2 regions of the Aliiglaciecola sp. SL4 genome follow, and region 1 is predicted to be linked to the other one. Evidence: riboswitches for the same ligand, from Rfam matches in the RefSeq annotation. Region 1 holds a riboswitch; the other holds the start of a gene.
What was found. Region 1 has a riboswitch for cobalamin ahead of AB6T38_RS18355 (TonB-dependent receptor plug domain-containing protein). Riboswitches for the same ligand answer to the same signal wherever they lie in the genome.
Positions count from the first base shown of each region.

Region 1 (5,260 bases):
GTAAAATATCATCCATGGAGGCAATACTTTTGCGTTCTTTATGAATGGCAGTAAAAAGCGCAGTGTTAAATTTGTCTGCTTCACCTAACTTCCGTGCGGCTAACATCGCTTTAGTTGCTGCGTTCTGGGTATCTTGTTCGGCACCCCCCATAAAGTTCACATGGGCTTTGGTAAAAGTGACATCACTGGGCAATTTAGCTTTAAGTTCTTTTGCGATGCTCTCGAAAGTAAAGCAGTGTGGGCACCAAAATGAGAACACTTCACGAACCTGTTTAGTTTGGCTCGGTATATCTTTTATTACAGTGTAGTGTTCACCTTCTTCCCACTTCGATTGCGCCATGGCTAAAGCTGGAACTGCGCATACAAATGCTATTAAAAAATTGCGCGTTAATTTAAAAATCATATAAATAAAATCCTATAAAAGTAATGTTATTAACTTTGTTTAGATAACCAAACAACTAAATCTGCGATATCGTCTCTAGTCATACCTTGTGCAACGGTAGCTTGATATTTTCCATTTACAATAAAGTTAGGAACCCCACTCAAGTGCTGACGATAGGTTTCGATGGTTTGGTTATTTTGTTTAAGCAGATTATTAATTTGGAAACTAGTCTCCAATTTGTCGAACTCGCCGTTATCAACGCCTTTGGCTAAGAAAATGTTTCGTAACTCTGGCGTACCGGTAATCAGTTGACGTTGTAAATGAATATAACTAAAGATGGCGCTATTTATTTCCTCTTCTCTGTCCATACTTCTGCCAATTAGTAGGGCTTTTGTTGCCGCATCTTGAATTTCTGGGCTAGTAAAGCGCATAAAGTTTACATGCACTTTTTTGAACGTGACATCTTTATCTAATTTAAGCTTTATCTGTTCTACAATAGGTTCAAAATTAAAACAATGTGGACACCAGAATGAAAAGAATTCAAGTACTTCGGGCTCTTCTGAAACCTCGTCACTAATGATTTGGTAGTGAGTGCCTTCCTTCCATTTAGCTGGCGGAGCAGTTGCTTCTGATGGGCTCTCTTTAGAGCAGGCTTGCAGTGATAAAAGTATAAATAACGCAAATACAGTTGATAGTTTTTTCATATCAATCAATTCCTTCAAAAATTTGCTAAAGGTTATCATAGCTAGTAAAAGATTAGGTATAGTTAATCAGTCAGATGAATATAATCTGCGGATGAAATGCATAAAAAAACCGCTTCAAGAAGCGGTTTTTTGTATATTTAAGTTTTTCTACAAGCTAATGGTGGTTGACACAAAAAAGTTTTGACCTGCCGTATTAAAGCCATTTACTTCCTGATAATTGTCATCAAACAGATTATTTACACCGGCTTTAACACTCACTGATTCAACTATTCGCCAGCGAGCCGTTAAGTTTGTTACTTGGTAATCATCTATTTTTACGCCAGCAATATCCACCGCATTTCTAACACTTCTAAATGTTAGCTCTGCAGCGAGTTTGTCGTCTAACCAAACGTGTCTAATTCCAACATTGAATTTGTTCCTGGGTCTTCTCAAACGAGCTTCACCCGCACTGTCTTCTGCGTCGTTGTAAGTGTAGTTGGCCCATACTTTTAATCCGTTAGCGAACACTTGTTCTACGCTAGTTTCAATACCTTTGGATTTACTTTCTCCGCTAGATTGTAAATACCCTTGATAAGATGCTAAATCGAAAACAATTTCGTTTTCTATGGACTGTTTGAAAAAGACCATTTCAGCACTCAATCCATTTTTGGTATCGATGACAAAACCTAGATCTAAGCCTTCGCTGTTTTCTTCAGCCAATTGCAAGCCTGCAGCGTCACCGTATGCATAAGGACCATCGTTATAGCTTTGTTCATAAATACTTGGCGCGCGGAACCCGGTGCCATAGGTGGTTTTAAATTTCACATCAGCAAAATCAAATGGTACGACTTTAACCGCACCTAAGCGCACACTATTATGTTTACCGAAGGTATCATTGTCGTCGTATCTGTAACCTAGGTTGAATGCCAGTTGATTGTCGAATTGACCTAGCCATTCTACAAATAGACTTTTCTGATCTCGGCTTAAATCATTGCCATCGATTTCCTGGGTTTCTTTTTCCAAGCCAAAGACGAAGTCGTGCTGCTTCCAGTTTAGGCTACCTAAGTATTCGAACTTATCGATGCTACCTGAATTGCTAAACCCGTATTCGCCATTATTGATATAATCTCGATCTACATCAGTTTTATTATAAGCAACTTGATGTTGACTATTGTTCCCTTGATAACTTACAGCGCCGCGAAACGTTTGCTGTTCAGCTTCAGTGCTACAGGCATTGATTAACGCGAAAGTGGCATTGTCGTAGCAACCATCGTATTGATTTTCGGCATCGACATTTCGAAACACTAAAGACGCCGCGATGTTTTCCGTTAAGGTCAATTGACCTTTAAAGTGCACGCTTTGGTTGTCATAACCATCTTTCTCGCCACTTTCATCGCTAGTTTTCGCGTTAAAACCGTCACTTTTGACTTTTGCAGCCGATAAAAAAAATGCACCGCTATTGTTGCCAGCAGCAATGTCAGCATTAAATATTTGTGTGTCAAATGTACCCGCAGCTAAGGTGCCACTGGCCTCAAACCCTTTTACTGGTTGCTTACTGTACATACTGATAATACCACCAGCGTCAGCCCCGTATGAAAGCCCTTGAGTACCACGTAAAATCTCTATTCGAGATAATTGGTTAATTAACACATCATCAAAAATTGGAGCAACTTGTGGAGAAGATGTATCACTTAGCTCTACGTCATCTATATATAGTTTGGTTCTGAATGCTTCTTCACCGCGAATTCTGACAGCTGTACTCTTACCTAAACCGCCTGAATTTGATACGCCAACACTTGGGGTTTGACGCAAAATTTCAGTTACATTGATTGCTGTCTGCATTTCAATATCGCTTTCGTCTAACACAGAAACACTGGTCGCTAGTCGGTTAGTGGGTAACTGAATTCGGCTAGATACAACGGTCATCTTTTCAATGTCTTGTTGTTCTGGTGAGTTTGATTGAGCATAGAGATTGGAAGATGCTAGAGCCAAGCTAACGCTTAACCCTATAAGAGTAGTTTTATTTTGCATTTTGTTTAGCCTTGTTAAGTACTCCGCCCGAGTACTAGATCATATGAGTGACAGTTTGTGGTTTTGTGCACAAACCTATGCGTCTCAGGCCGGTATCCGGGCTTACAAGTGTCGTAACAGACTCGATTAATACCTTCCCATTCTTTCAAACAGTGGTAACTTATTAATCATCAATACTTTTTGGTATCACTTGTTTACCGTTGCGGGGGCAGCGTCAGCATAAATCAGATATTACTCTAATTGCACTGTCTTCCCGTTTAACCACCCATGGTGGCACCTAAGAGGTGAGCATTATATCCATCTGTTCTTAAAAAAATAGGGGTTTATGCTTTCTGTTATTAAAATAAGGTCAGACTTGGTTCTTGGAGGGCGGAATATTGTTCTTTTAAGGCTAAAATCTGTTGTTCCCAATATTTAGCATCTGCAAACCAAGGGAACGCTTGAGGAAAGGCGGGATCCTGCCAGCGACGCGACAACCACGCCATATAATGGACCATGCGCATTGCGCGTAAAGGTTCAATTAAACTTAATTGCCCACTATCGAATTGAGCAAATTCTTCGTAGGCTTCAACTAGGGTATCCATTTGTATTCGTTGCTGGTATGTATCACCAGATAACATCATCCATAAATCTTGAATGGCGGGTCCCATTCTACAATCATCCAAATCCACGAAAGTCGGACCGTCTCGCCACAAAATATTGCCAGGATGGCAATCTCCGTGAAGACGTATGGAAGAATTGGGTTTATATAAGCTAGCAGCTAACGCTGTCACTTGCTCTAAAATAGTGAAAAATGCCGTGTGCAAGCTGCTCGGAATGAGTTCTGTTTTCTGCAGGGTTGCTGTTGCTTCAAGCAAGTGCTCCTGAATACTAAACGTTGGTCGGTAAGCAAACGACTGGCCTTTTGATACTTGGTGGATACGACCAATAAAGCGTCCCATCCATTCCAGTTGATCAAGGTTATCAACCTCAAATTGACGGCCACCCACGGAAGGAAAGATAGCAAAATAAAACCCCTGATAATTGTGTAATGATGCGTTCTCCGTCCGTAAGGGAGCAACTACAGGGATTTCACGGTCATGCAGTTCTTGAGCAAAATCATGCTCTTCTTGAATTTGTTCTCGAGTCCAGCGCTGAGGACGGTAAAACTTGGCCACATAGCGTCGTTTGTCATCACAAACAAACTGATAAACCCTATTTTCATAACTGTTTAATGCCAATAAGCCTGAGTCTACTAAGTATCCTTTAGACTCAATGGCATCTAAAATGGTATCAGGGCCGAGTTGTGCAAAATCAAAGGTGGTTGCATTTAAGTCATTCATCGATAAATGAACTTACTAGTTTCGCTCATCTCAACGGGATCGCTGTTGCCATCAATTGAAGTAACCTTAAATTGAAATTCTGTTACAGTTTCGTTTAACGCATAAGGGTCAATAGCAATACTTATGGGCAAGTTCAAGACTTCACCACCTGCAACAGTGACTTGGTCTGGACCTATGTATTTATTCCCCTCTAAGCCCACAATGTCAATTTTATACGTGTGTTCAGTTTGTGACTTATTCAGTACTTTTAAGGTATATACGTTCTCAATAAGACCGTCGTTGGTTTCTCTAAATAGTGAGTTGCGATCTCTGATAATGTCGACTTCTAATGGCACCCTAGCAATAATTTCATAGGTTAAGAGGGAGGTCATAATAAATAGTACAACCGCATACCCAATTAATTTAGGTCGAAATATTTTAGTCTTACCTCCGGCTAGTTCATGTTCAGAAGTAAAACTAATCAATCCTTTAGGGTAATTCATTTTTTCCATTACCCCATTACAAGCATCAACACAGGCACCGCAGTTAATGCACTCGTATTGCAAACCATTGCGGATATCGATACCTGTGGGACATACCTGAACGCACAAGTTACAATCTATACAGTCGCCAATGCCTTTTTGTTTGATTTCTTCGTGACTGGTTTTTCTTGAGCGTGGTCCACGCTTCTCGCCACGGGAAGGATCATAAGCCACAGTAAAAGTGTCTTTATCAAACATGGCTGATTGAAATCTAGCGTAGGGACATATGTGAGTACACATAATTTCCCGCATCCAGCCGGCATTTCCGTAGGTGCAAACAGTAAAAAAGATAACTGAGAAACCTGCCCAAAAACTGACATC
Region 1 covers NZ_JBGOSE010000019.1:37,456-42,715, forward strand. Annotated here, with positions in the region: gene AB6T38_RS18345 (thiol:disulfide interchange protein DsbA/DsbL) at 1-403, opposite strand, end outside; gene AB6T38_RS18350 (DsbA family protein) at 433-1,086, opposite strand; gene AB6T38_RS18355 (TonB-dependent receptor plug domain-containing protein) at 1,234-3,096, opposite strand; cobalamin riboswitch at 3,166-3,392, opposite strand; gene AB6T38_RS18360 (serine/threonine protein kinase) at 3,435-4,418, opposite strand; gene ccoG (cytochrome c oxidase accessory protein CcoG) at 4,415-5,260, opposite strand, start outside.

Region 2 (5,260 bases), on a different contig from region 1:
GAAACTGTGCTGGACGGCAGGCAAAAAACTAAACTTTTGCCAATTATATAATTTATTGACTGACTGCGTATTTGATTTAGGTTGAATAATGGCTTGCGGCATTTTGCTAATGACTTGCTCAAGGGATACTGAAGGATAGTCATTATTAAGTTCAGCAAAAATGTTGATGGCACCGCAGGTGTTTAAATGTTGTTGGGGCCAAGCATTACCCGCAATGGTTTGCAGGGGAGCAGGCCAAATTTCGAAAAATACGGTTACCGGTGTTTGATTGGCAAAATCGTGCCTTAGTTTTGCCAATTGTGTTAAATAAGTGTCTGCACGATGCTTTGCTAGAGTTTGTCTACCGGTTAGATCACCAAGCATCAGCAACTCTTTTCCGACATCTTCTAAGGTTTTTGGGTCAGAATAAACCACTGGAATACCAAACTGTTGTAATCGATCCAAATCCTCAAGTGGGTTTCCACTTTTCCATGCAATTACCAGATCGGGTTTTAACTGCAAAATCTTTTCAATTTGCAAACGACTATGATCACCAACCCGCGGTAAGGTTTTGGCTTGTTCTGGGTAATCGGCATATGAACCCGTGGCAATAATTTGCTCTCCGGCACCGATGTCAAACAGCAGTTCTACAATATGAGGAGCTAAGGCGATGATTTTAAACTTTTGTCGTTCGTTTTGTTTTACCTGCTCAAAATTCTGTACCGTTTTGGCGTTAGCGGTTGACAGCAATAGGCTGGCTAACCCTAATAGACAACAATTCAGCACCTTTTTGATCTTTGGTACAGACAAGATTAGCGTCCTCGGTTTTTTTGCAGGGCAAATAAGAAAAATAAGCTGCCAATGGCTGATGTGATAATCCCAATGGGGATTTCTTGATTTTCTACAACCACCCTGGCGATGACATCGATCCATATTAAAAAACTACCGCCAACTAACACACTGCCGACAATTAAATTTCTGCTCGTTACTCCAAACCAGCCTCTAACAATATGCGGTATCATTAACCCAACAAAGCCGATACCACCACAATATGCGACTATGCAGGATGTTAGTGCGGCGCAAATGACTAATACCAGTAAACGCAGTGAATCAACTTTGATCCCTAAGGTTTGAGCGTTTTCATCACCTAATAACATTGCGTCCATATGACGACCAAAAAGCCAAAGTAAAACAACACTAATGGTAACGATTGGAAGCATAATCCAGACGAACCACATTTGCGCATTGGCTAAGCTTCCTAGTAACCAAAATATCACTTTATTAGCGGCAAAGGGTTCCGCCATAAATAATAAAAAGTGGCTTAGGGCACTGAGCATAAATGACACCGCCACGCCTGCCAAAAGTAAATGTTCGGTACGATTTCCAAACAGTTTTCGAGACAAAATCTGTACAATAGTGACTGCCAGAAATGCACCAAGGAACGCAGCTAGCGGTAACGCATAAGTAAAGGGGATTTGAGCTAGGTACGCAAAAATCGAAGAGTGTGAGGCCAAACTACCATTAAACAATAGGGTTGAAATACTTGCTCCTAGACCTGCTCCAGAAACCACTCCAAATAGATAGGGATCTGCTAAAGGGTTACGATATACATTTTGCAAAGTCGCCCCGGCAACGGCTAACCCCGCACCCACTAAAAAGCCCACAAGCACCCTAGGTAAGCGAACTTGCCAGAAAATAACCTCTTCAACATTGGCTTCACAACTATTTGCCATACAGCGTAATACACTGAGTAAATCTAGGTCAGCGGCACCAAAGAATAGACCTCCTAGGATACTAAGTATGCTAAAACTGGCTAGAAATCCCCACTTGCCCTTAGACATCAGCTAAACCCATATCACCTGCGGGCTCTTCAATATCGATGTTGGGGGGATAAAATTCGATTCTTATTTTGTTATTGTTGGGCTTTTCAATTACTTGGCATGGAGTTTTGAAAACCTGTTGCAAGCGTTGTTCTGTCAATACTTGTTTGGGTGGGCCGAAGGCTAACAACTGCCCTTGGGCAAGCAGGCATATTTTATCGCAATAGTCGGCTGCATGATTTAAGTCATGTAAGCTCATCACTATAGTAACTTTGTTGTGCTTCGCTATTTTGCGCAATAAAGATAATATTTGATGCTCATAATACACATCTAAATGGTTTATGGGTTCATCTAAAACAAATAACCCTGCTCCTTGCACCAATGCTCTAGCAATTTGCCCTCGTTGTTGCTCGCCTCCTGATAAAGAGCTAAACAGTTGGTGGCTTTTTTCAGTCAAACCCACTTCCGCGATTGCTTGTGCAACTCTGGATTTGTGCTCAGTTGATACGCTAGAAAACATAGACTGATGGGGAAGTAAGCCCATACTAACTATTTGTTCTAAATTGAGATTGAAGACACTATTATTGAACTGGTTCACTACCGCGATTTGTTTCGCTCGGATACTTGCAGTGAAACTTTCAATTGGGGTTGTCTGCCAGAATACCTGTTGTTCAGACCGGTACTGTCCCGAGATTAACTTCAACAAGGTGGTTTTACCCGCACCGTTAGGTCCCACAACCCCAATGATTGTCCCTTTTTCTGTCTGAAACTGTATATCAGAAAGTATCTGTTTTTCGTCAATATAGTAATTAAGATGGTTAAGTTTGAGCATTGTTGTGACAGTTTTTTCCATTCTTCTGAGTCGTTCTAGTCCGGCGATAGATTTTTGTTAGTCGAGTGCCCGCCTTCGTACCGATTTATTCGACATGAACGTTGTTGACAATAGGGGGATTCGCAATGAAATGATTACCCAAGACGATCGTGAATTCCCGCACGCTAGAAAAAAGTTATAGCTGAAGATCTGGCTGGTATCTGACTCATGACTGACAATATTGCCTATCAATTACAGTTGCGGGTACAGTTTTGGATTTACACCAAATTCCCATTTCGTTTCACTTGATGCGCAGGAAATAAAATTATCCCTTACCTAAATAAAGTGAAAAACCGAATCTAATATATAGCCAAAATATAGCAATCTTTATGCTTGCGCCCTAGCGTTATTTGCGAAAAAAACGTTTAATATCGTACAAATAGAATAATTAGACAGGTGTATGGAAATGTTTAACGCCGCATCCCTATCGCGGACCATTGACGTTTTTAACGATAATATTTGCAAATTAGTAAGCTGGTTTACGTTATTTATGGCGTTAATCACATTGTTAATTGTGGTGCTACGTTATGGTTTTGATATTGGTTGGGTTGCGATGCAGGAATCTGTTATGTATTTGCACGCCTGTGTCTTTTTATTGGGCAGTGCTCACACGTTACGGGTTAACGAACATGTTCGAGTCGACATCTTTTACAGTGGGTTTGATAAGGTTAAAAAAGCTAAAGTCGATACTTTCGGTACTCTATTTTTTATGCTGCCGGTGAATCTGTTTATATTAATAATTTGCTGGGACTACGTGACATCCTCTTGGGCCATAATGGAAGACTCACAGGCAGCTGGTGGTTTACCTGCTGTCTTTTTACTTAAAACCTTCATACTGTTGTTCGCCGGTCTTATGGTTTTGCAAGGGATTTCCGAGTTAATTCGTAATATTAATGTCTGGTTGAATCATCCTAAAAACGCAATTACAGAGGATAAATAATGGAATACCTCTCACTGATAATGTTTTTAGTTGTTTGTTTAACCTTATTACTGGGTTATCCCGTTGCGTACACCTTAGCGGGTACCGCTTTAATATTTGCCGGCGGTGGCGCTTTATTTGGCGTTTTTGATACCGCTTACCTGCATGCTGTGCCTAGCCGACTCTACGGCATAGTTACCAACCAAACTTTGATTGCCGTGCCTTTATTCGTGTTTATGGGCGTCATGTTAGAAAAATCCAAAGTTGCTGAAAGACTATTAATCGCCATGGGACAAGTCTTTGGTAGGTTGAACTCAGGCTTAGCAATTTCTGTGGTTTTGGTTGGTATGTTGTTAGCAGCCAGCACTGGTATCGTCGGCGCTACCGTCGTTACCATGGGCTTGTTGTCATTACCTACCATGTTAAAACAAGGGTATTCCCCCTCATTTGCTACTGGGGCGATCTGTGCAACCGGTACCTTAGGGCAGATTATCCCTCCTTCTATTGCACTGGTTTTGTTAGGTGATGTGCTATCAAGCGCATTCCAGCAGGCTCAACTCAATATGGGGATATTCTCCCCTGAGTCGGTTTCTGTCGGGGATCTATTTATTGGTGCCTTAGTGCCAGGTATGATTTTGGTAGGGATGTATTTACTCTATGTGGTGTTGTTTGCTCACCGCCATATTGATAAAACCATAGGCGAGGAACAGCGTGAATCAAAAGTATCCATTAATTTAGCTGGGGCCTTGTTACCGCCACTTATCCTCATATTTGTGGTCTTGGGGTCTATCTTAGGGGGATTTGCTACGCCCACTGAGGCCGCTGGAGTGGGAGCTGCAGGTGCTCTTATTTTGGGCTTAGTGCAAAAACAAGTTGATTGGAACAAGTTAAAAGAAGTCATGTTAAGCACCACTCGAGTAACTTCTATGGTGTTTCTGATTCTCATTGGTGCTTCAATATTTTCCTTAGTGTTTAGAGGCTTTGGTGGTGAAGAGTTAATTGAGCACTTTTTTGAACAGCTACCCGGAGGCACATTCAGTGCCGTGTTGCTAGTAATGGTGGTGATCTTTTTACTCGGTTTTATTCTCGATTTTATCGAAATTACTTTTGTTGTGGTGCCTATCATTGCGCCAGTTTTGTTAGCTATGGGCGTCGATCCTATTTGGTTAGGTATAATGATTGCGGTGAATTTGCAAACTTCGTTTTTGACGCCACCTTTTGGTTTTGCATTGTTCTATTTGCGCGGAGTCGCGCCTGCGAATGTTCAGACCACTCAAATATATAAAGGCGTGATACCCTTTATTATTATTCAATTGCTATTATTAATAGGCTTGGCTATTTGGCCGGATCTGGTAACGTGGCTGCCTTCTATGTTGTGACCCTTATGGATTTATTGAAATGAAAACCTTAAAACTTGTCTCATTACTTTTTAGCATCATTGCTGTTACCGCCTGCGGTGGCAAGTCGTCTTCGGATGCTGGTGCCAGTGCCTCAGAGCAGACCTACGAATGGAAGTTAGTAACTTCGTGGCCGAAAAACTTTCCCGGGTTAGGTAGAGCCCCGGAAACATTTGCTAAAAACGTTGAGCGCATGTCTAACGGCCGCTTAAAAATTAAAGTGTTTGGTGCGGGCCAAATGGTCCCGGGGTTTGAAGTGTTTGACACTGTTTCC
Region 2 covers NZ_JBGOSE010000006.1:260,911-266,170, forward strand. Annotated here, with positions in the region: gene AB6T38_RS11390 (cobalamin-binding protein) at 1-789, opposite strand, end outside; gene AB6T38_RS11395 (FecCD family ABC transporter permease) at 792-1,820, opposite strand; gene AB6T38_RS11400 (ABC transporter ATP-binding protein) at 1,813-2,652, opposite strand; cobalamin riboswitch at 2,805-2,934, opposite strand; gene AB6T38_RS11405 (TRAP transporter small permease subunit) at 3,077-3,610, shown strand; gene AB6T38_RS11410 (TRAP transporter large permease subunit) at 3,610-4,968, shown strand; gene AB6T38_RS11415 (TRAP transporter substrate-binding protein) at 4,988-5,260, shown strand, end outside.
Region 2: linked by a shared signal. The riboswitch ahead of AB6T38_RS11400 (ABC transporter ATP-binding protein) and the one ahead of AB6T38_RS18355 (TonB-dependent receptor plug domain-containing protein) in region 1 are both predicted to bind cobalamin.